DNA from 2 places in the Streptomyces decoyicus genome. Region 1 is predicted to be linked to the other one. Evidence: riboswitches for the same ligand, from Rfam matches in the RefSeq annotation. Region 1 holds a riboswitch; the other holds the start of a gene.

The links. A riboswitch is a leader RNA that binds a small molecule or an ion and turns the genes downstream of it on or off. The one in region 1 is predicted to bind glycine.
Region 2: another riboswitch for glycine. It lies ahead of gcvP (aminomethyl-transferring glycine dehydrogenase); the one in region 1 lies ahead of gcvT (glycine cleavage system aminomethyltransferase GcvT).

Annotation. Positions count from the first base shown of each region.
Region 1 covers NZ_CP082301.1:5,833,561-5,845,441, forward strand. The annotation lists gene K7C20_RS25825 (L-serine ammonia-lyase) at 1-1,104, opposite strand, end outside; gene glyA (serine hydroxymethyltransferase) at 1,569-2,828, opposite strand; gene gcvH (glycine cleavage system protein GcvH) at 2,927-3,304, opposite strand; gene gcvT (glycine cleavage system aminomethyltransferase GcvT) at 3,431-4,558, opposite strand; glycine riboswitch at 4,592-4,709, opposite strand; glycine riboswitch at 4,710-4,805, opposite strand; gene K7C20_RS25845 (AAA family ATPase) at 5,027-5,749, shown strand; gene K7C20_RS25850 (enhanced serine sensitivity protein SseB) at 5,842-6,639, shown strand; gene K7C20_RS25855 (enhanced serine sensitivity protein SseB C-terminal domain-containing protein) at 6,701-7,501, shown strand; gene K7C20_RS25860 (ABC transporter permease) at 7,916-8,914, shown strand; gene K7C20_RS25865 (ABC transporter substrate-binding protein) at 9,041-10,792, shown strand; gene K7C20_RS25870 (ABC transporter permease) at 10,869-11,879, shown strand; gene K7C20_RS25875 (ABC transporter ATP-binding protein) at 11,876-11,881, shown strand, end outside.
Region 2 covers NZ_CP082301.1:993,274-1,005,154, forward strand. The annotation lists gene K7C20_RS04220 (PhzF family phenazine biosynthesis protein) at 1-331, shown strand, start outside; gene K7C20_RS04225 (CPBP family intramembrane glutamic endopeptidase) at 395-1,216, opposite strand; gene K7C20_RS04230 (substrate-binding and VWA domain-containing protein) at 1,411-3,198, shown strand; gene K7C20_RS04235 (glutamate-cysteine ligase family protein) at 3,278-4,831, opposite strand; gene K7C20_RS04240 (hypothetical protein) at 5,399-5,989, shown strand; gene K7C20_RS04245 (DUF5999 family protein) at 6,331-6,525, shown strand; gene gcvP (aminomethyl-transferring glycine dehydrogenase) at 6,610-9,495, opposite strand; glycine riboswitch at 9,684-9,781, opposite strand; gene K7C20_RS04255 (PRC-barrel domain-containing protein) at 9,896-10,285, shown strand; gene K7C20_RS04260 (DNA polymerase IV) at 10,189-11,655, opposite strand; partial or broken gene K7C20_RS04265 (MerR family transcriptional regulator) at 11,722-11,881, opposite strand, start outside.

The DNA.
Region 1 (11,881 bases):
CGAGCCGCCCAGGACCTCGGCGAGGCCGCCGGCGGCCATCGAGCAGGCGGAGCCCACCTCGCCCTGGCAGCCGACCTCGGCGCCGGAGATGGAGGCGTTCTCCTTGAAGAGCATGCCGATCGCACCGGCCGCGAGCAGGAAGCGGACGATGCCGTCCTCGTCGGCGCCGGGCACGAAGTTGATGTAGTAGTGCAGGACGGCGGGGATGATGCCGGCCGCGCCGTTGGTGGGTGCGGTCACCACGCGCCCGCCCGCGGCGTTCTCCTCGTTCACGGCCATCGCGTAGAGGGTGGTCCACTCCATGGCGTGGGCGGTGGCGTCGCCCTCCGAGCGCAGCTGGCGGGCGGAGTGGGCGGCGCGGCGGCGGACCTTGAGGCCGCCCGGCAGGATGCCCTCGCGGGACATGCCGCGGGTGACGCAGGCCTGCATGACCTGCCAGATCTCCAGCAGTCCGGCGCGGATCTCGTCCTCGGTGCGCCAGGCCTTCTCGTTCTCCAGCATGAGGGCGGAGATGGACAGGCCGGTGTCGTGGGAGAGGCGCAGGAGTTCGTCGCCGGTGCGGAAGGGGTGGGTCAGGGCGGTGTCGTCGGGGACGATCGGGTTCTCGCCGGCCACCGCGTCCTCGTCGATGACGAAGCCGCCGCCGACCGAGTAGTAGGTCTTCTCCAGCAGGGGCGCGCCGGCGGCGTCATAGGCGAAGAGCGTCATGCCGTTGGCGTGGTAGGGCAGGGCGCGGCGGCGGTGGAGGATGAGTTCGGTGGCTTCGTCGAAGTCGATCTCATGGGTGGTGCCTATTTCCGCCCCGAGCAGGCGCAGGCGCTTGGTGGTGCGGATGCGCTCGACCTCGTCGTCGGCGGATTCGACGTCCACGGTGCGGGGGGAGTGGCCTTCGAGGCCGAGGAGGACGGCCTTGGGGGTGCCGTGGCCGTGGCCGGTGGCGCCCAGGGAGCCGAAGAGTTCGGCGCGGACGCTGACCGTCTGGGCGAGCAGGCCGTCCTTCTTGAGGCGTCCGACGAACATCCGGGCGGCGCGCATCGGGCCGACGGTGTGGGAGCTGGAGGGGCCGATGCCGATGGAGAAGAGGTCGAAGACGGAGATGGCCACGGAGGCTGACTCCCTTGTCTGCTCGTGGTGGACGGTGGAGCAATGGGGCAGGAGGTACGTTTCTGCGCCGTTGTTCGAGCGTAACGCGGACCCGGTCGGCTGCCGCCGGACGGAAACCGTCGGGTTCCCGGCGCCGCGGGTAACGCTCGGTGCCGGTGTGGATACGGCGCCGGGGCGGTGCCGGGCGGCGCACGGGTCCCGGCCTGTCGAGGAGGCCGGTCCGGCTCTGATCCGCCGGAGCGGGGCCCGGCCGCAAGGCCGCCTCCCCGTGGAAGGTCTGCTGCCCTCCGCCGCGTCGGCCATGCACGGGCGACCACACCGGAGTGCGCCGTGACGGCGCGGAAGCGGGGAGAAGAACGGGCACGCGGACAGCGAGCCCGGGACCGGGCGCCCCGGGCTCACCGGCTCGTTCCCTTCCTGGCCGCCGGTCGCCGACGGCCAGGAAGGTCACTGCATGAGACGTGTCACAGGGACGGGTACAGCGGGAACTTGTCCGCGAGCGCCGTGACGCGGGCCTTGAGGGCTTCGGCGTCATAGGCGGGCTTGAGGGCCTGGGCGATGATGTCGGCGACCTCGCGGAAGTCCTCGGCCTGGAAGCCGCGGGTGGCCAGCGCGGGGGTGCCGATGCGCAGGCCGGAGGTGACCATCGGGGGCCGGGGGTCGTTCGGGATGGCGTTGCGGTTGACGGTGATGCCGACCTCGTGGAGGCGGTCCTCGGCCTGCTGCCCGTCGAGCTCGCTGTTGCGCAGGTCGACCAGGACCAGGTGCACGTCGGTGCCGCCGGACAGCACGGACACGCCGACCTCGGTCACGTCGGGCTGGATGAGGCGCTCGGCGAGGATGCGGGCGCCGTCCAGGGTGCGCTGCTGGCGCTCCTTGAAGTCGTCGGACGCCGCGACCTTGAAGGACACCGCCTTCGCCGCGATGACGTGCTCCAGGGGGCCGCCCTGCTGACCCGGGAAGACCGCCGAGTTGATCTTCTTGGCGAGTTCCTGGGTGGAGAGGATCACGCCGCCGCGCGGACCGCCGAGGGTCTTGTGCGTGGTGGTGGTGACGACGTGGGCGTGCGGCACGGGGGAGGGGTGCAGACCCGCGGCGACCAGGCCGGCGAAGTGCGCCATGTCGACCATCAGGTAGGCGCCGACCTCGTCCGCGATCCGGCGGAACTCGGCGAAGTCGAGCTGGCGCGGGTAGGCGGACCAGCCGGCGACGATCAGCTTCGGGCGGTGCTCCTTGGCGAGGCGCTCGACCTCTTCCATGTCGACCAGGTTCGACTTCTCGTCGACGTGGTAGGGCACCACGTTGTAGAGCTTGCCGGAGAAGTTGATCTTCATGCCGTGGGTGAGGTGGCCGCCGTGGGCGAGGTTGAGGCCCAGGATGGTGTCGCCCGGCTTGATGAGGGCGAACATGGCGGCGGCGTTGGCCTGTGCGCCGGAGTGCGGCTGGACGTTGGCGGCCTCGGCGCCGAAGAGCGCCTTGATGCGGTCGATGGCGATCTGTTCGACGACGTCGACGTGCTCGCAGCCGCCGTAGTAGCGGCGGCCGGGGTAGCCCTCGGCGTACTTGTTGGTGAGGACGGAGCCCTGGGCCTCCATGACGGCGACGGGGGCGAAGTTCTCCGACGCGATCATTTCGAGGGTGGACTGCTGGCGGTGGAGTTCGGCGTCGACGGCGGCGGCGACGTCGGGGTCGAGCTCATGGAGGGAGCTGTTCAGAAGCGACATGAGTCTTTCCTGGGGAGTCAGGGGCGCGAGGGGGTCCCCTGGGCGGAGTCCGGGGGAGCTGTCACGCGGGCGGTGGCGGTCGGGGGGAGCCGGGTGGCTCAGCCGGTGATGAAGGCGGCGTACTCGTCGGCCGAGAGCAGTTCGCCCGGCTCGCCGCTGATCTTCACCTTGAACAGCCAACCGCCCTCGAACGGGGCGGAGTTCACCAGCGAGGGGTCGTTGACGACATCCTCGTTGATCTCGGTGATCTCACCGTCGACGGGCGAGTAGAGATCGCTGACCGACTTGGTCGACTCCAGCTCGCCGCAGGTCTCGCCCGCCGCGACCGTGGCACCGACCTCGGGGAGCTGCACGTAGACGACGTCGCCGAGCGCGTTGGCCGCGTGCTCGGTGATGCCGACCGTCGAGACGCCTTCCTCGGCGCCCGACAGCCACTCGTGCTCCTTGCTGTAGCGCAGCTGCTGGGGGTTGCTCATGGCTCGATTCTCCTGTACGCGAGGGTGTGATCGTGAAGGGGGTCGCCCCTGGCACGGCCAGGGGGAGGGTCTTGCACAGTGAGACGCGCGGGCGCACCGCTGCCCGGGTCCGCCGCGGATGGACCGTTACTTCTGCCGCTTGTAGAACGGCAGAGCGGTGACCTCGTACGGCTCATGGCTTCCACGGATGTCCACACAGACACCCTCGGTACCCGGTGTGGCGTAGGCGGCGTCGACATAGGCGATGGCGATCGGCTTGCCGAGCGTCGGGGACGGCGCCCCGGACGTGACCTCACCGATGACCGTGCCGTCGGCCGTGACGACGGGGTACCCGGCACGCGGGACCCGGCGGCCCCCGGCGACCAGGCCGACCAGCTTGCGAGGCGGCTGGGTCTCGGCGCGCCCGGCGGCCGCCGCCAGCGCGTCGCGGCCCACGAAGTCACCGCCGTTGGAGGTCTTCTCGAACTTCACGACCCGGCCCAGGCCCGCGTCGAACGGTGTCGTCGCGGTGGTCAGCTCATGCCCGTACAGCGGCATACCGGCCTCCAGACGCAGCGTGTCGCGGCAGGACAGACCGCAGGGCACCAGACCGGCGTCCTTGCCCGCCTCGGTGAGCGCCTCCCAGAGGGCGACCGCGTCGGCCGGCCGGACGAACAGCTCGAAGCCGTCCTCACCGGTGTATCCGGTACGGGCGATCAGTGCCTCGACACCGGCGACCGTGCCGGGCAGTCCCGCGTAGTACTTGAGCCCGTCCAGATCGGCGTCGGTGAGCGCCTTGAGGATCGCGGGGGACTCCGGGCCCTGCACCGCGAGCAGTGCGTAGGCGTCGCGGTCGTCGCGGATCGCGGCGTCGAAGCCGCCCGCGCGCGCGGTGAGCGCGTCCAGCACCACCTGGGCGTTGGAGGCGTTGGCGACGACCATGTACTCCTGGTCGGCCAGGCGGTAGACGATCAGGTCGTCGAGGATGCCGCCCTCGGCCTCGCAGATCATGGTGTAGCGGGCGCGGCCGGTCTTGACGCCGCCGATGTTGCCGACCAGGGCGTAGTCGAGGAGGTCGGCCGCCTGCGGGCCGGTGACGGTGATCTCGCCCATGTGGGAGAGGTCGAAGAGGCCGGCGCGGGTGCGGACGGCGACATGTTCGTCACGCTCGCTGCTGTAGCGGAGCGGCATGTCCCAGCCGGCGAAGTCGGTCATGGTGGCACCGAGCGCGCGATGGGTGGCGTCCAGGGCGGTACGGCGGGGGGCATCTGTCATGGTTCTGGGCTCCCAGGCATGGGTGACAAGACGTTCTCCCCATCTGTCATCGGAACCTGAGAGGTTCACCGGGATCGCGCGAACGGACCCGGTTTGCACCTTGGGTGGAGCCGCCCCGTAGGCCGGGCAGTGGCTCGCTTTTCAGATCTGCCTCGCCCGCGCGGTATAGGGGCCTGAGAGATTCAAGGGAGGACTTGCTCCTTCGGCGCCCCGCCATGGCGGCCGGGGACTCTCCCGCGCGGGTTCAAGCGGCCGGTATGGAGTTGGCCGTGCACGAGTAGCTGCGCTGGTGCACGTGGCGGCCACATCATTGCACGGGATCGCCGGATACAGGAGTCCCGGCCGCCGCCCGGCCCGTGACATGGGCAGATCGGACAATCTCCTTGATGGGCATTACCTTTTCTTGACACTCTGCGGGTAGGGGACGGACTCGAACCGGAGCAGAACCGGACGGGGAGGACGATCACGGTGCACAGCGAAGCGGCATGGGGGGCCACTTCCGGGGTCGCGCCCCCGGACGTCGTGCCGGCGGCGCCGCCCGTCGCGGCCCGGACCGGGCGGCCGCCGCGGCCCGTGGTCCGGCCGGGGCGCGGTGCCGAGATCGTGGACCTCCGGGGCGGGGGACGGGCGCGGGGCGCCGCCGAGCTGCGGTTTCCGGCCGGTGACCTGGTGGTGGTCTCCGGGCTGCCGGGCAGCGGCAAGAGCACCCTCATGCACCGTGTCGTGCCGCCGCTGGACGCGCACGGCGCCGCGGTGCACCGCATCGATTCGCAGGACGTCCGGGAGCGCTGGGCACGGGGCAGACTGCGCCGGCTGCCGTACGCCCTCTACCGCCCGCTGGTCCGGGCCGCCCACTATCTGACGCTGCACCGTGCGCTGCGCTCCGGCGAGAGCGTGGTGGTGCACGACTGCGGCACCCTGGCGTGGGTGCGCCGCTGGATCGCGCGGTCCGCGGCGCGCGGCGGCCGCGGGCTGCGTCTGGTGCTGCTCGATGTGGCGCCCGAGGTGGCGCTGTCCGGCCAGGAGTCCCGGGGCCGCGGGGTGTCGGGGTACGCCTTCGCGCGGCACCGCGGGGCGGTGGGCCGGCTGGTCGGCGCGGCGGAGTCGGGCCGGCTGCCGAAGGGGTTCAGCTCGGCGGTACTGCTCGACCGGCGGGCGGCGAGCGCCCTGGACACGGTCAGCTTCGACTGAGCGGACCCGCACCCCGCCCCCCGGGTTCCCCCTCCCGCCTTCTCGTCTAGGGTCTTTGGCCAGATGGCGCGGTTTGGAACGGGTGGATACGCATGACATTTCCGGAGCAGGGGATACCGCAGCTGGCGTGGCCGGCGAACGAGCTCGAAGAGGTGCTGGCCGCGTCGGTCGGGCACCCGGAGGCCGGTGGCCGGATCGTCGAGGTACTGGGCCGCAGCCGGGTGTGGGTGCCGCTGCCCAACGGCGGCGGGCCGGAGAGCGCGGGCCCCGGCGCCCGCGGCCTCGATCTGCCCACGGTCGAACTCGGCGGTGCGGCCTATGTCCCGGTCTACAGCTCCGAGCAGGAGTTCCTGCGGGTGGTCGGCTCGCACCTGTCCTTCACCGTCGCCCCGGCCCGGGAGTTCGCCCGCGGGCTGCCGCCGCACATCGGCATCGCGGTCAACCCCGACGGCGCGATAGGCGTTCCGCTGCCGCCGCCCGCGGTGGCCGAACTGTGCCGGGAGGGGCGCCATGAGCCGGCCGGCCTGCCGAGCGGCGGCCGGGTGCGGCTCTTCGAGCCGGACTGGCAGGACGAACCGGTGGATTTCCTGGCCGCCGCCGGACTGGAGTTCTCCGGCGCCGGAATTGTCCTGACTGCCCGGCGTGCCCTGGCAAGCGTCGAGGGCGACACGCCCGCACTGTTCGTCGGAGTGCAGATCGGGGCGGAGGTCACCGCACTGCACGACGGCACTGCCCGCGAGGCGGTACTGTCAGCCCTCGGACGTGCGCTCGGCGCAGTACCGCTGCCCTGGCCCGTACAGCTCGTCATGCTCGACCTCGCCCAGGGTGACCCGGTCGCCGACTGGATGCTGGAGCGTGTGCGGCCCTTCTACTCTCGGGACCACTCGTAAGCTGGTTGGATGACGGGCGGGCGCACCCACACGTGCCCTGCTGACAGAAGGGACGGACCACGTGAGCGCGGGTGCGCATCAAGGGCCGGCGGCGGCCGGACAGCTGGAGCAGCTGCTCCAGCAGGTCGCGCCCGGCCGTTACGACGCCTACGAGGCACTGCTGCACGCGCTCGCCGCGAGCCAGGTCTGGATGCTGCTCTGGCACGGCCGGGCCGGAATGCCCGATGCGCAGTACGGAAACATGGAGGTCGAGGGCCTCGGCTATGCGCCGTGTGTGACCTCGGCGCCCGAGCTCGCCGCCTCCGGCTGGAACCGTGACCACGAAGTCGTCACCGGCCCGGAGATCGCCGCCTCGCTCTTCCCCGACCGCTGGGGCCTGTGGCTGAATCCGCATGCCCCCGGCGGCGGTGTCGGCATCCCCTGGCTGGATCTGCGCCGTATCGCCGGTGGTCTGGACCGGCTGCCCGCCGGTCCGCTGCGGATCTCCGAACCGGTCATCGACATCCCGCAGTTCTATGCGCTGCTGGCCCAGAACGCCCATCGGACGCCCGCCGTGCGGTCGCTGCGCCGGGCCTGGGTGCAGCCCGCGCTCGGTGCCCCGTATCTGGCGATCGGTCTGGATCTGTACGACACCGGCCAACAAGCGGTGGATTCGGTACGGTTGATGATCCAGCAGTCGATCGGCGCGGTTCCGGACGGTCTGCCCGTCTCCACCGTCGCGATGAACGACGAGTACGACCCGGTCGGCATGTGGATGCGGGCCTCCGCGCGCCCCTTCTTTGACCGTGACGGCTACGTCCAGGCGCCGGGCCAGCCGGCCCCCGCGCCGTCGTACGGCTACGGCTACCCGCGCGCTTACTGACAGCCTGTCTCCGACGTCCGACCGTGCCGGCCGGGCGTCGGGCCTGTGGTGAATTCACCCTGTATGCCCGGCGGTTGAGGCCCCCTCCCGCTGGTGATCGCCCCGCTCAGCCCGAACTGTTGTCCGTATAACGGAATGCCGTGGAGCACATCACAGTTGCGCATCCTTTCCCCGTCAGGACTGGTGACTGATCGCGAAAGGGATGAAGACTCCGGAAACAACAGGGCCTCGGCCCTTTGTACGAGCGTCATCCCGTACGGCGTCGCGCGAGCCTCTGATCTCCATAGTGCGAACTTCCGCGATGTCCGCAGCACTTGCACCACTTGCACCGACTTGCACCAGTGATGTGAACCAGGCCGCTATCCGCGGCGGGCAGGGGCCGGCCACCGTCGGCCGAGAGGGGTCAAAGGCACTGTGACCGCACCGATCGAGACCACCGGGGCGGCTGCTGAGGCGCAGCCGGAAGCGGTGCTGAAGGGCGTCGAAGGAAAGCAGATCGAGGGGCGTTCGCTCGGTCAGATCGCATGGTTGCGCTTCCGGCGGGACAAGGTTGCGGTGGCCGGTGCCATCGTTGTCATCCTGCTCATCGTCGTCGCCGCGCTCTCCCGTCCGATCCAGTCCCTGCTGGGGCTGGACCCGAACAGTCCCAACCAGTCGCTGATCGATCCCAACACCACGCTCCCCAAGGGCGACATGGGCGGCATGAGCGGCGACCATCCCCTGGGTGTGGACCCGAAGTTCGGCCGTGATCTGCTCGCCCGGATCCTGGAGGGCTCCTGGGTGTCGCTGATCGTCGCGTTCGGCGCGACCCTGCTGTCGGTCGCCATCGGCACCGTCCTCGGTGTGGTCGCCGGCTTCTACCGCGGGCGGGTGGACTCCCTCATCAGCCGGATGATGGATGTCTTCCTGGCCTTCCCGCTGCTGCTCTTCGCCATCGCGATCTCCGCATCGCTCCAGGGCGGCGCCTTCGGCCTGGAGGGCCTGCCGCTGCACATCTCGGTGCTGATCTTCGTGATCGGCTTCTTCAACTGGCCCTACATGGGCCGGATCGTGCGTGCGCAGACGCTGTCGCTGCGCGAGCGGGAATTCGTGGACGCCGCCCGCGGCATGGGTGCGCGCGGGCCCTTCATCCTCTTCCGGGAGCTGCTGCCCAACCTGGTGGGGCCGATCATCGTCTACTCGACGCTGCTGATCCCCTCCAACATCCTCTTCGAGGCCGCGCTGAGCTTCCTGGGCGTCGGCATCCAGCCGCCCCAGGCGTCCTGGGGCGGCATGCTCAACCAGGCGGTCAAGTACTACGAGGTCGACCCCCAGTACATGATCGTTCCTGGCCTCGCGATCTTCGTCACCGTGCTCGCGTTCAACCTGCTCGGTGACGGACTGAGGGACGCGCTGGACCCGCGCAGCCGCTGACGGCGCTCCCGGCGCTCTCCCAGACGTCCCAACTGCGTTACCGCGTTACAGAGTTACTGCGTTACTTGCGTTGCTTGTGTTTCTGGTTTCTGCGTTTCTCGACGAACGAAGGGGACACCGACCATCATGCGAAGGTCAGTTCCGGTCGCGGCTGTCGCGGCCATCACCAGTGCGGGCCTTTTGCTGGCCGGCTGTAGCGGGGGCAAGGGCTCCTCGGAGGGCTCGGGCGAGGCGAACGCCGCCACCAAGGGCATCGTCAACGCCTCGGACGAGAAGGGCGGCACGCTCACCTACGCGATCAGCGACGCCCCCGAGTCGTTCGACCCGGGCAACACGTACTACGCCTTCATCTACAACTTCAGCCGGCTCTACGCCCGCCCGCTCACCACCTTCAAGCCGGGCCCCGGCACCAAGGGCAACGAGCTGGTACCGGACCTCGCCGAGTCGATGGGCAAGCCCAGCGACGGTGGCAAGACCTGGACGTACAAGCTCCGCAAGGGCGTCAAGTACGACGACGGTTCCACGGTCACCTCGCAGGACGTCAAGTACGCCGTCGAGCGCAGCAACTTCGCGCGTGACACCCTCTCGCTGGGCCCGAACTACTTCCAGCAGTTCCTCAAGGACAACGACGGCGGCTACAAGGGTCCCTACAAGGACAAGAGCAAGGCCGGTCTGAAGTCCATCGAGACCCCGGACGAGCAGACGATCGTCTTCCACCTCAAGAAGCCGTTCGCCGAGTTCGACTACCTGGTGAGTGCCCCGCAGACCGCCCCGGTCCCGCAGGCCAAGGACAAGGGCGCGGACTACACCAAGTCCGTGCTGTCCACCGGTTCCTACAAGTTCGAGAGCTACCAGGAGGGCAAGAAGCTCACCCTGGTCCGCAACCCGCAGTGGTCCGCGAAGACCGACCCGCTGCGCAAGCAGCTGCCGGACAAGATCGTCCTGAACCTGAAGGTCGCCCAGTCGACCATCGACAAGGACCTCCAGTCCGGCAACACCCTGGTGGACCTGGCCGGCCGCGGTGTCGACGGGCAGACGCAGGCCCAGCTCCTGACGGACTCCAAGGCGAAGGGCAACACCGACAACACTCTCGGCCAGCGCCTCGTCTACACGGCGCTGAACACCAAGGTGAAGCCGTTCGACAACATCGAGTGCCGTAAGGCCGTCGAGTACGCCATCGACAAGAAGGCCGTACAGACCTCGCTCGGCGGCCCGATACGCGGTGAGCTGGCCTCCACGGTCCTGCCGACCGACATCGACGGCTACCAGAAGTACGACCTGTACCCGCAGAAGTACGACGGCGACAAGCTGGACCTGACCGAGGCCAAGAAGCACTGGGCCAAGTGCGGCGCGGGCAAGACCACGACCACGATCCTGGCCCGCAACGACCGCCAGGACGAGGTCGACGCGGCCACCACGGTCATCGACTCGCTGAAGAAGATCGGCGTCACCGCCAAGATCCAGTCCTACCCGACCAGCAAGTACTTCTCGGACTACGCCGGTGTGCCGAAGTTCAACAAGAAGAACAACGTCGGCATGATCATGATGCAGTGGGGCTCGGACTTCCCGACCGGCTACGGCTACCTCCAGCAGATCCTGAACGGCAAGGCGATCAGCCAGTCCGGTAACACCAACCTGTCGGAGCTGGACGACCCGGAGATCAACAAGCTGCTCGAAAGCGCCATCGCCAACACCGACAAGGCGGCCCGCGAGAAGGCATACGCCGAGATCGACAAGAAGACGATGGAGCAGGCGGCGCTGGTCCCGCTCACCTACTTCAAGGTCCTGATGTACCGCTCGCCCAAGGCCACCAACCTGGTGTCCACCTCGGCCTTCAGCGGTCAGTACGACTACCTCAACATCGGCGTCAAGAAGTAGCAGCCCTGGAAGGCAGGTGAAGGCATTGGTGTCCGCGGGCCGGTGAACCGGCTCGCGGCGCCGACGCCGCATCCCCGTGTTCTCGTACATCATCCGCAGGTTGATCAGCGCAGTGATCCTGCTGCTGATCGTCAGCGCGGTCACTTTCGGCATCTTCTTCCTGCTGCCGAAGCTGGCCGGGCAGAGCACCGACCAGCTTGCCCAGCAGTACATCGGAAAGGCCCCCACGGCCGCGGACATCGCCGCGGTCAAGAAGAATCTCGGCCTGGACAAGCCCGTGTACGAGCAGTACTGGGACTTCCTCAAGGGCATTTTCGTCGGCGTCGACTACAAATTCGGTCCCGAAGTCGCCAAGTGCCATGTGCCGTGCTTCGGTTACTCCTTCAAAACCCATATCGAGGTCTGGCCGGAGATCCAGTCCCGGCTTCCGGTGACCCTCTCCCTGGCCGCCGGCGCGGCCGTGCTGTGGGTCGTCTCCGGTGTCGCCACCGGCGTGCTCTCCGCGCTGCGCCCCGGCTCGCTCTTCGACCGGATGGCCATGGGCGTCGCCCTGGCCGGCGTCTCCCTCCCGATGTTCTTCACGGGGGCCCTGGCACTGGCGCTGTTCACCTACCAGTGGCCGATCTTCGAGCGCAGCGACTACATCTATCTGACCGACGACCCGTTCGGCTGGGCGCGGACCCTGGTCCTGCCCTGGGTCACCCTGGCCTTCCTCTACTCCGCGCTCTACGCCCGGCTCACCAGAGCGGGCATGCTGGAGACGCTGAGCGAGGACTACATCCGTACGGCCCGCGCCAAGGGCCTGCGCGAGCGCAAGGTGGTCGTACGGCACGGTCTGCGGGCCGCGCTCACCCCGATCATCACCGTCTTCGGCATGGACCTGGGCCTGCTGCTCGGCGGCGCGCTGATCACCGAACAGGTCTTCTCACTCAAGGGAGTCGGTGCCTTCGCCGTCGAGGCGATCAACGCCAACGACCTCCCGAACATCCTCGGCGTCACCCTGCTCGCCGCGTTCTTCATCGTCATATGCAATCTGGTGGTGGATGTGCTGTACGCCGCCGTCGACCCGCGGGTGAGGCTCTCGTGACC
Region 2 (11,881 bases), 4.8 Mb from region 1:
ACGGGCGCTCACCCCGGACCTCAAGGCGCTGGCCGGGCACGGCGGCCGCGGTGTGATCACCACCGCGCGCGCCGACCATGCCGACGGCGGCTACGACTTCGTCTCGCGCTGCTTCTTCCCCGGGGTGGGCATCGACGAGGACCCGGTGACGGGCAGCGCGCACACCGCGCTCGCCCCGTTCTGGTCCGCGCGCCTGGGCCGTGACGCGCTGGTCGGCCTCCAGGGCGCCGCCCGCACCGGCTTCGTACGGACCGAGCTGCGCGGCGACCGTACGCTGCTGACCGGCTCGGCGGTCACGGTCATCGACGGCGAGCTGCTGGTCACCGGCTGAGCGGGCCCCGGCGGAAGCAGCCGCCAGGAGGCGCGGGAGGCACCGGCGGTGCCCCGCGCCTCCTCACGCGGTCGGCAGCCACCCCACGTGCCCCGCGAGCAACGCATAGCCGACGAACGCCACGGTGTCGATCAGGGCATGCGCGGCGACCAGCGGCCCGACCCGTCCCCACCGCCGGTAGAGCAGGACGAAGATCACGCCCATCACCATGTTGCCGACGAAGCCGCCGAGGCCCTGATAGAGGTGGTAGGAACCGCGCAGCAGGGAGCTGGCCGCGAGTGCGGCCGTCGGAGTCCAGCCCAACTGCCCCAGCCTGCGCAGCAGATACCCGACGACGATGACCTCCTCCAGGACGGCGTTCTGCACCGCGGAGGCGATCAGCACCGGGATCTTCCACCACACCGCGGGCAGCGCCTCGGGGACCACCGTCAGATTGAATCCGCCCGCCCGCGCACCCAGATAGAGCAGCACACCACTGCTGCCGATGACGGCCGCCAGCGCGACTCCGCGGCTCAGGTCGAAACCGGGCCGCTGCCGGTCGAAGCCGACCGCCCGCAGTCCGCCGGCCCGTTCACGCAGCAGCAGATGCGCCACCAGCACCACGGGGACGAGGGCGCTGGCGATCCCGAACAGCTGCCAGGCGAGATCCAGCCAGGGGCGGCCGGGCGCGTGGGAGCCGTTGAGCGTCGCCGCCTGGTCCTTGAGGCCGCCGGGCTTGGTCACCGAGCCGATGAAGCTGATCAGCGCCGACACCCCGCTGGCCCCCAGCGAGAGGGCCAGGACGATCAGCGTCTCGCTCCGCAGGATGCTCCGCGACGGCTCCTCGGCCGCCCCCGTTCCCGGGCCCTTCCCGGGCCCATTACCTGGAACGTCCGCATCAGCCACGGGACTTGTATCCGACTGCACGCTTCCTCCACTTCCGCATTACCCCCTCTTCGCCACCACCGCCCCGCTAGGGTCTCGACAGCAGGTACGAAGATCGCGCGCGACAGGCCGGGGACGGGCGCCATCCACGTGGTGCGTTTCCCCTCTCCCCATCGATTCCCGATCGAGCTCCGAGAAGGAGAGGCGCTACCGCAATGGGACGACACAGCTTGCCCGACGGCTCCCCGACGGAGCACACGGGGGCCCGACCGGGGCTTCGCCGGCGCACCATCATCATCTCGACCGGTCTCGTTCTCGCCGTGGCCGCGGGCTCGGTGGTGGCAGTGCGCAGCGGTCTGCTCCCGTTCGGGGGCCCGTGCGACGGCCAGTCGACGCGGCTCGACGTGGCGGCCTCGCCCGATATCGCCCCGGCGCTCGAAGCGGTGGCCAAGACGGCCCGCGAGCACGCGACGCGCACCGACGGCAGATGTCTGGACGTCAGGATCACCGCGCGCGCCGCCAATGACATCGCCGACGCCTTCGGGCAGCGGCCGGTCAGCCCCGACTTCCAGGTCTGGATACCGGATTCGAGCCTGTGGGTGGACCGGGTCGAAGCGGAGCGCGGCACTCCGCTGACCGCCGTCGGCACCATCGCCTCGTCCCCGATCGCGCTGGGCGCCGTCCCCGAGGCCGCCACGTCAATGGGCTGGCCGAAGAAGACCTACACCTGGACGAAGCTGACCCGGACCGCGACCTCCGGCGACGAACTGCGCCTGGGCCTCGCCGACCCGGCCCGCAGCGCCACCGGGATGCTCGCGCTGGCCCGTATCAGCGCCGCCAACGCCAAGGACGCCAAGGACAGCGACGAAGCCGACACCCGCACCGCCGCGACGGCAAAGCTCCTCTACCAGCGGGTCACGGACGGCGACGGACGGGTACTGACCACCCTGCCGCACGACAACTCCTCAACGGAGCAGGCCAATCCGCGCCGCAACCAGGCGCTGCTGCTCTCGGAGCAGGCCGCCTACACCCACAACACGAAGGCGGGCGGCGGCCCCGATCTGGACCTGTTCTACCCGCAGGACGGCACGGCCCGGCTCGACTTCCCGTTCACGCTGGTCGACGACACGGAGCTGAGCCCCGAGCAGACCCGCGCCGCCAACCGCTTCATGACACTGCTGGGCGAGAACGGAGGACAGCGCACGCTGCGCCGGCACGGCTTCCGGGCCGGCAACGGCGAGGCGGACCCGAAAGTGACCGCCGCGGCCGGCGGGCGCGATCCGCAGCCGTACTCCGCCGATCCCGCCGACCCGCCGACGGTCGAGGAACTCCAGGCGCTGATGGGCATGTGGACGGTCACGGTGCAGAACACCCGGCTCACCACGGTCGTGGACGCCTCGCCGTCGATGGGCACCCCGGTCCCGGGCGGCGGCGGCCGGACCCGTATGGACCTCACCAAGAATTCACTGCTCCAGGCGCTGGCCACCTTCACGCCCGAGGACGAGATCGGGCTGTGGAAGTTCGCCACCTTCCTGGACGGCGCCAAGGACTATGCGGAGCTGTCCCCCACCAGCCGCCTCGGCGACCGGGACCCCGCCGGCGGCACCCACCGCGACACGCTCACCGCCGCCTTCAGCTCACTGGCCCCGGTACTCCGCGGCGCCACCGGCCTCTACGACACCACGCTCGCCGCGTACCAGGAAGCCTGCGCGACGTATGCGAGCGGGAAGTTCAACGCACTGGTCATCGTCACCGACGGCGCCGACGACGACGCCGGCAGCCTCGGCCTCGATGCCCTGGCCGAGAAGCTGAAGAAGCTCTCCGACCCCCAGCGGCCGGTGCCGCTGATCGCCCTCGCCATCGGCCCGGCGGCCGACACAGCGGCCCTGGAGCGCATCACGGCGCCGACCGGCGGATCGGCGCACCAGGTCAGCGACCCGTCGCAGATCCACCAGGTGATCCTCAAGGCCATCATGGCGGCGGGCGGCAAGAAGCCGCGCTGAGCCCCGGACGGTGGCTCACGGGCCCCGGCCCGCCGCGCCGACACGCGCCGGGCACTCTTCCGTCCCGCTGAGACACGCCCTACGCCCCCTCGGCCGCCGCCTCCCAGGGCTCCGGTACGGCGGCCCGCCCGGCGACCGGCCAGGCGACCGGCCAGGTGTGCACCGGCTCCCCGGTGTGCATCAGCTCGCTGTAGCGCCGGGTCATCGCGGCGAGCGCGGCCTCCCGGTCCAGTCCCTGGCGCCGGGCGTGGTGGCAGGCCGCGGCCTGCCAGGACGCGCCGTTGACCCGGCGCCGGCAGCGCTCCTCGATGATGCCGAGGTAATGGTCGCGATCGGCCGGTTCCACCCCCCAGGCGTCCAGCCCGCGGGCCGCCAGCGGCAGCAGTTCCTGGCGTACCAGCCGTACGGCCGGGATCCGGGCGAGTCCGCCGGCCCGTCCGGGGCGGGGCCAGTCCAAGGTGGCGTCGATGCCGTACCGGCAGGCGGTGTCGAAGTTGCCGGCCGCGGCGGCGAACGGGAGACGCGACCAGATGGGGCGCGGCTCCTCGGCCAGTGCCCGCACCAGTCCGTAGTAGAAGGCGGTGTTGGCGATGACGTCGGCGACGGTGGGGCCGGCCGGCAGCACCCGGTTCTCGACCCTGAGGTGCGCGACACCGTCGGCGACCGCGTAGACGGGTCGGTTCCACCGGTAGATCGTGCCGTTGTGCAGCACCAGTTCGGCCAGGTCGGGCGCCCCGCCCTCGTCGAGGACCCGCAGCGGCTCCTGCGGTCCGCACACCGGCAGCAGCGGGGGGAAGTAGCGCAGATTCTCCTCGAACAGGTCGTATGCGGAGTCGACCCAGCGCTCGCCGAACCAGGTGCGGGGGCGCACTCCCTGGGCCTGGAGTTCGGGCACGCGGGTGTCCGTGGCCTGCTGGAAGACCGGCGGCCGGGACTCGCGCCACAGCTCACGGCCGAAGAGGAAGGGCGAGTTGGCGCCGACCGCCACCTGCACCGCGGCGATGGCCTGGGCCGCGTTCCAGACGGCGGCGAAACGGCCCGGCGTCACCTGGAGGTGCAGCTGGACCGAGGTACAGGCGGCTTCCGGTGCGATCGAGGGCGAGCGGGAGACCAGGTGTTCCACGCCCCGGATGTCGAGTGCGAAGTCCTCGCCGCGGGCCGCCCGCATCTGGTCGTTGAGCAGCACATAGCGGTCGTTCTCGGAGAGGCTGGCAGCGGTGAGATCGGTGGCGTGCAGGGTGGGCAGAATGCCGATCATCACGATCCGGGCGGCGACCTCCCGTGCCTTCCTTTCGGCGTAGGCGAGTCCCGTACGGAGTTCCTCGGCAAGCTGGTCCAGGACGCGGCCGCTCAATCGGTGCGGAAGGATGTTGACCTCCAGATTGCACCGGGCGAGTTCGGTCTGGAAATCACAGCTGGCGATGCGCTCGAGAACTTGGGAGTTCATCATGCGGGGCAGCCCGTCGGCGCCGGCCAGATTGAGTTCGATCTCCAGGCCCATGAGGTTCTTGGGCCGGTCGAACCTCTCCTCCTTCAGGAGCCTCTGCAAACCCTCGAGACACTCGTGAAGCTTTCTTCGATAACGCTCCCGGTCCGCCAGGTCGATCCCGTCCGCGGCGACCTTCTCCCCCATCGACGGGTCCCTCCTCGAGTGAACGGCCCGCGGACACGGGCCGCTTGGGGCCTTCCCCGACTCCACCGGGGCTCACGCTACGGTCGATGATGCCCCGGCAATCTGATCGATAACGCCGCGGGGGCATGCCGGTACCGGTAGGCTCGAAGTGGGCCAGCCACCGGCACATCCCGAAGGCATATCTCACTGGCGACAGCAGACCGCATTTCCTTGGTGAGAATCACTGACGAGATCCGGCCTACCGCGCTGCCGAGGCAATACGAGGTGGTGCCGTAAAACCGTTGCACAAAGCGGCGGAAATCACCTCGCACAACGGTCTGGATTTCACCTTGCCCGAAATCCACAAGGCCGGTAGCCGAAACACTTTCAGAACATACGTCGTATAAACTCCGCTTACGAGGCAGAGACTTGGCGCCCAGCGTCCCGGGGTTCTCGCCGGCACGGGGGCACAGCGACTGACCTCGCCGGGCCGCAGCCCCGGCCGGCCACGCTCTGACCCGCACGCAGACAGCGTCGTTTGCACCCTGCCACGCTCCACCGTGTCTCCGAAGTGAGAGGCGACCCACCATGCCGCTGCACCTTCCCCCTGCCCCCGCGCCTGCCCTGCGCAGCGTTCTCGCCGCCCTCGGCTCGCCCACCGCGGTCCGCGAGGCCCCGGTCGCCGCACTGCGCGCCCATCAGGGTCCGCTCAGCCCCGACCACCCGCTGCCCGTCCACGTCTGGGACGACGTCAGCCGGGCCGGCGGCATGCCGCACACCCGTCTGGCCGGCTGGCGCTTCCTGGTCCGCGGCGGGGAACGTGCCGTGGCCACCGCCGAGGCGATGCTCACGGCGGACGGCTGGACGTTCTCACGCTTCTGCGGCGGCCCGTACGTCGCCGCGACCGAGCAGGCGCTGGCCCAGGCCGAAGCGCTCGGCACGCCCTACCAGCCGCGCCTGCTGTCCGTCCCCGAGCTTTACATGCTCACCCTGTGGCTGCATCACGACATCGCCTCCGACGGTGCCGAAGGCCTGCCCACGCCCGCTGACCTGCTGATACCGCTCGCGCCCGCCCCGCCGGGGATCGCCTCGCACCGTCCGCAGCGCATCGCCGACCTGCTTCCCCGGCTGACGCTGCGCCTCACCCCCACCACCCCGCTCCTCGCCGAACCCGCCTGAGCCGACGCGCCGGACCGTTTCCCGCACGGACACCGGCGCCCGCGACCCCGCACGAGCATGCCCCGCGGCCCCTTCCGGCCGCGGGGCGCTCTGTCGCGCTCACCCGGGCGGCCTAGCCCGCGGATACCACTCCCAACCCTCCTGGGAAGGAGTGCAATTGGGAGCAACCGCCCGCATGGGTGACGCGTCCCTATCGAGTGAGTACCGCTGCTGCGAAATCCCTGCGGAATCCCGTCCGTGGGGCAACACTGGGATCGACCGAAGGAAACGGGGGAGCGGCCATGAACACCTCATCGAGCCGCACGACGACGTTCACCACTCCGCAGCGAAAGACAACTTCCATGTGCCAGCACCAACCGCCATGCCCGTCAGCCGACTCCAGCGACCGGGAGGCCGCACACCTTGTGGCGCACCACCCGGAACAGGGCTGGAGCCTGCTCTGCAACGGCGTCCTGCTCTTCGAGGACACCGGTGAGCTGCTGCCCAACGGGCAGGTCATCGCCCCGCACCGAGCACGGGCCACCGCCGCCGCCTGACCCGCGAGCGCGCGGCACGAACGACAGGGCCCCCGGCAGATCTGCCGAGGGCCCTTGATGTTGCCGTGAGTCAGGTGCGGTGACTCAGTTGTCGTACTCGTCCAGCGGCGGGCAGGAGCACACGAGGTTACGGTCGCCGAAGGCACCGTCGATGCGGCGGACCGGCGGCCAGTACTTCTCCGAGGCCTCGACGCCGGCCGGGAAGACCGCCTCCTCGCGGGTGTACGGGTGCGACCAGTCGCCACCGAGCGCGCCCGCGGTGTGCGGGGCGTTGCGCAGCGGGTTGTCGTCCTTGTCCCACTCCCCCGAGCCGACCTTCTCGATCTCCGCGCGGATGGCGATCATCGCGTCGCAGAACCGGTCCAGCTCGCCCAGGTCCTCGCTCTCGGTCGGCTCGATCATCAGCGTGCCGGCCACCGGGAAGGACATCGTCGGCGCGTGGAAGCCGTAGTCGATGAGCCGCTTGGCCACATCGTCGATGCTCACACCGGTCGCCTTGGTCAGCGGCCGGACGTCGATGATGCACTCGTGCGCGACCAGACCGCCGGGGCCGGTGTAGAGCACCGGGTAGTGCGGCTCCAGGCGCTTGGCGATGTAGTTGGCGCTCAGCACCGCGACCTGGGTGGCGCGCTTGAGGCCCTCGCCGCCCATCAGGCGGACGTACGCCCAGGAGATCGGCAGGATGCCGGCCGAGCCCCAGGGCGCCGCGGAGATCGGTCCCACACCCGTCTCGGGGCCCGCAGCGGGCTGGAGCGGGTGGTTGGGCAGGTACGGCGCCAGGTGGGCGCGCACGCCGACCGGACCGACACCCGGGCCACCGCCGCCGTGCGGGATGCAGAACGTCTTGTGCAGGTTGAGGTGCGAGACATCGCCGCCGAACTTGCCGGGCTCGGCGAGGCCGACCAGCGCGTTGAGGTTGGCGCCGTCGACGTAGACCTGACCGCCGGCGTCGTGCACCGCCGCGCAGATCTGGGTGATGTGCTCCTCGAACACTCCGTGCGTGGAGGGGTAGGTGACCATCAGGACCGCGAGTTCGTCACGGTGCTTCTCGATCTTGGCGTGCAGATCGTCGGTGTCGACCTCGCCGTCCTCGCCGGTCTTGACGACGACGACCTTCATCCCGGCCATCACCGCGCTGGCGGCGTTGGTGCCGTGCGCGGAGGACGGGATCAGACAGACGGTGCGCTGCTCGTCGCCGTTGGCGCGGTGGTAGGCGCGCACCGCCAGCAGACCGGCCAGCTCGCCCTGCGATCCGGCGTTCGGCTGGATGGAGACCTTGTCGTAGCCGGTGACCGTGGCCAGCCGCTCCTCCAGCTCCTGGATGAGCGTGAGGTAGCCCTGAGCCTGGGCGGCCGGCGCGAACGGGTGCAGCTGGCCGAAGGCGGGCCAGGTGACCGGCTCCATCTCGGTGGTCGCGTTCAGCTTCATCGTGCAGGAACCGAGCGGGATCATGCCGCGGTCCAGCGCGTAGTCCTTGTCGGCGAGGGTGCGCAGGTAGCGCAGCATCGCGGTCTCGGAGCGGTACTGGTGGAAGACCGGGTGGGCGAGGTAGTCGTCGCTGCGCAGCAGGGCCTGCGGCAGCGTCTCCGCGGCGGCCGCGTCCAGCTGCTCGACGTCGCCGTGCAGACCGAAGGCACCCCAGACGCCGGCCAGCTGCGCGCGCCCGGTGGTCTCGTCGCAGGCGATGCCGACCAGGTCGGCGTCGACCTGCCGGAGGTTGACACCGGCCTCGCGGGCGGCCGCGACGACCTCGGCGGCCCGGCCGGGCACCCGCGCGGTCAGCGTGTCGAAGTACGCGTCGTGGACGATCTCCACCCCGCCGGCCCGCAGGCCCTCGGCGAGGACCGCGGCGTAGCGGTGGGTGCGCCGGGCGATCGTCCGCAGGCCCTCGGGCCCGTGGTAGACCGCGTACATGCCGGCCATGACGGCGAGCAGCACCTGCGCCGTGCAGATGTTGCTGGTGGCCTTCTCCCGGCGGATGTGCTGCTCACGGGTCTGGAGCGCGAGGCGGTAGGCCTTGCTGCCGTCGGCGTCGACGGAGACGCCCACCAGACGTCCGGGGAGGCTGCGGGCGAACTGGTCGCGTACGGCCATGAAGCCGGCGTGCGGTCCGCCGAAGCCCATCGGGACGCCGAAGCGCTGGGTGGTGCCGACGGCGATGTCCGCGCCGAGCTCACCGGGCGAGGTCAGCAGCGTCAGGGCCAGCAGATCGGCGGCGACGGTGACGATCGCGCCCAGCTCGTGGGCCTGCTCGATGACGGGGCGGGGGTCACTCACCGCACCGGAGGCGCCCGGGTACTGGAGCAGCACACCGAAGACACCCCGCTCGGCGATCTCGGCCGGAATGCCGTCGGACAGATCCGCGACCACGACCTCGACGCCGGTGGGCTCCGCGCGGGTCTGGATCACGGCGATGGTCTGCGGCAGACAGTCGGCGTCGATCAGGAAGACGCCCTGCTTGACCTTGCCGACCCGGCGGGAGAGCGCCATCGCCTCGGCGGCCGCGGTGCCCTCGTCCAGCAGCGAGGCGCCGGAGGTGGGCAGTCCGGTCAGGTCGGCGACCATCGTCTGGAAGTTCAGCAGCGCCTCGAGGCGGCCCTGCGAGATCTCCGGCTGGTAGGGGGTGTAGGCCGTGTACCAGGCCGGGTTCTCCATGACGTTGCGCAGGATCACGGGCGGCGTGAACGTGCCGTAGTAGCCGAGTCCGATCATGGACGCCAGCACCTGGTTACGGTCCGCGAGGCCGTGCAGCTCCTGAAGGACCTCGGCCTCGGTACGGGCCTGCGGCAGGCCGAGCGCCTCCGCGCTCTTGATCACGTCGGGGACGGCGGTGGCGGTGAGCTCGTCCAGCGAACCGAACCCGACGTGCGCGAGCATCTTCGCCTGCGCCTCGTGGTCGGGACCGATGTGACGGTGCTCGAACGGGGTGCCGCGTTCCAGCTCGGTCAAGGAGATGCGATTGGTGGTCATCTGCGGGGGCCTCCTGGTCGGCGCGACCTACGAGGGGCACCGCGACGCGGGTGCCCGGACGGCCTCCCCCTCTGTCATCTCAACCTGAGAGTTTCACCGGCCCGCACGAGGCGGCCCGGCTTTCACCGTCGGTGAGGAGGGGCCCCGGCACTGTGCCTTCCGTCGCCCGCCCTGCTTTCCAGAGTGACCTCACCCATGCGGTACGTGTGCCTGAGAGATTCCGGGGAGGATTTGCTCCTTCGGCGCCCAGGTCGCGAACGACACAGGACTCTCCCGCACGGGGTCTGCGGCCATTGGCCAGCCTACCAGCGCCGCTCTCGAAGGCTCCTTCGAGTGGCCAGGGCATGAAATGTGCCGTTTGGTAGTTGTCAGAGGGCAGTTGCGACCAATTGGAGGGGCCGTGCAAACCGATATCGATCCCCGGAGCCTGATCGGCCGCAAAGCGTTCGACCGTAACGGCACCAAAATAGGCACGATCGACGAGGTATATCTCGACGACGCGACGGGGGAACCGGAGTGGGCGGCCGTGCGTACCGGACTCTTCAGCCGGGACGCGTTCGTCCCCCTGGAACCCAGCAAGATGGTCGGTGAGGGCCTGCACATTCCTTATGACCGCAAGTTGATCAAGGATGCGCCGGACTTCGGTGTCGGCCGTCACCTCTCGCCTGAGCAGGAACTTCAGCTCTATCACCACTACCGACTGGATATCTCTTCCCCGACCTCCGACCCGGTGTCCTCCCCCGGCTCCGGCGACAAGGACTTCGGCAGGATCGCCGGCTCGGACGACTGACCGTCCGCCGGCCCCCCGCGCACCAGCGGCAGGGGCTCCCCCGGCCGCAGCGCCGGATCCTCGACAGCAAAGGTCCGCACCCTTCCCGGTGCGGACCATGGCGTTTCGAAGCGTACGGTCACCCTCCCCACCCCACTGCCCTGCACCCACCCGGCCCCGTACTCGTCGTGCACCACGTCCAGTCCCGGATGCCAGCGCCGCGGCCGCTCCTCCTCGGCCTCGTGCGGCTCCGTCCCGCCGCCGGCCGCCTCCGCCGCGGCTGCCGCGGCCTTCGCGGTCTCCTCCGCCTCCCGCTCCGTCGCCACCTGGGCGAAGAGGTCCTCCTGCGTGAAGTCGGCCAGTCCGCTGACCCCCACACCCAGCAGCCGCACCCCGCCGGTGGTGTCCACCATCTCCAGCAGCCGCGCCGCGGCCTCCCGTATCACCGCCGGGTCGTCGGTGGGCCCCCGGAGCGTCTCGGAGCGGGTCAGCGTCGAGAAGTCGTAGTTGCGCACCTTGATGACCACCGTCCGTCCCGACCGCCCGGCGGCCCGCAGCCGCTGGACGCAGCGGTCGGCCAGCCGCAGCACCTCACTGCGCACCCGGGTCCGGTCGGTCAGATCGACCTCGAAGGTGTCCTCGACCGAGATGGACTTCGCATCCCGCTCGGCCACCACGGGCCGGTCGTCCCGGCCCAGCGCCATCGCATACAGCCCCGCGCCGTGCGCCTTGCCCAGCAGCCGCACCAGCTCGGCCTCACCGGCCTCCGCGGTCTCGGCGACGGTGTGGATCCCGGCCCGGCGCAGCGTCTCGGCCGTCGCGGGCCCCACCCCGGGCAGCGTCCGCACCGTCATCGGGCCCAGCAGCTCCCGTTCGGTACCGGGCTCGATCACCACCAGGCCGTCCGGCTTGGCCGCCTCGGACGCGATCTTCGCCAGCAGCTTCGCGCCGGCCAGCCCCACCGAGCCGGTCAGGCCCGTGGCGGAGCGGATGTCGCGGCGCAGCTGCTCCCCCACGCCCCGCACGGCGGCCGTCTCGGGCGGCACCCCGCCCGCTTCCAGGTCGACGAACGCCTCGTCCAGGCTCAGCGGCTCCACGAGCGGCGACAGCGCGTGCAGCAGCTCCATCACCGCCTCACTCACCTGGCGGTACAACGTGAAGCGAGGGGTGAGATAGGCGGCGTTGGGGCACAGCCGGCGCGCCTGGGCCGTGGGCATCGCGGAGCGGATACCGAACACCCGGGCCTCGTACGACGCCGTGGAGACCACTCCGCGCGGCCCGATCCCGCCGACCACCACGGGTTTGCCGCGCAGGCTCGGCTTGGCCGCCTGCTCGGCGGCCGCGAAGAACGCATCCATGTCGAGATGCAGGATCGTCGGGGCAGGTCTCACATGTCCGATGCTGCCCCATGCCACTGACAATCGGCCCGATGCCGGGCCGGTAGCGCCGTCAGGGACTCAGCCCGCGCGGTTGCGCCGCCGCGCCAGCTCGTCCTGCGGGTTCTTCCCGACCAGGGTCTCGCCGGTGTCCACACGCTCTCCGTGGAGCTGTGACAGCGCGCTCTCCACGTCCCGCCAGACCCGCCCACGGCGATCCCGAAGACGCCCTGACCGCCCT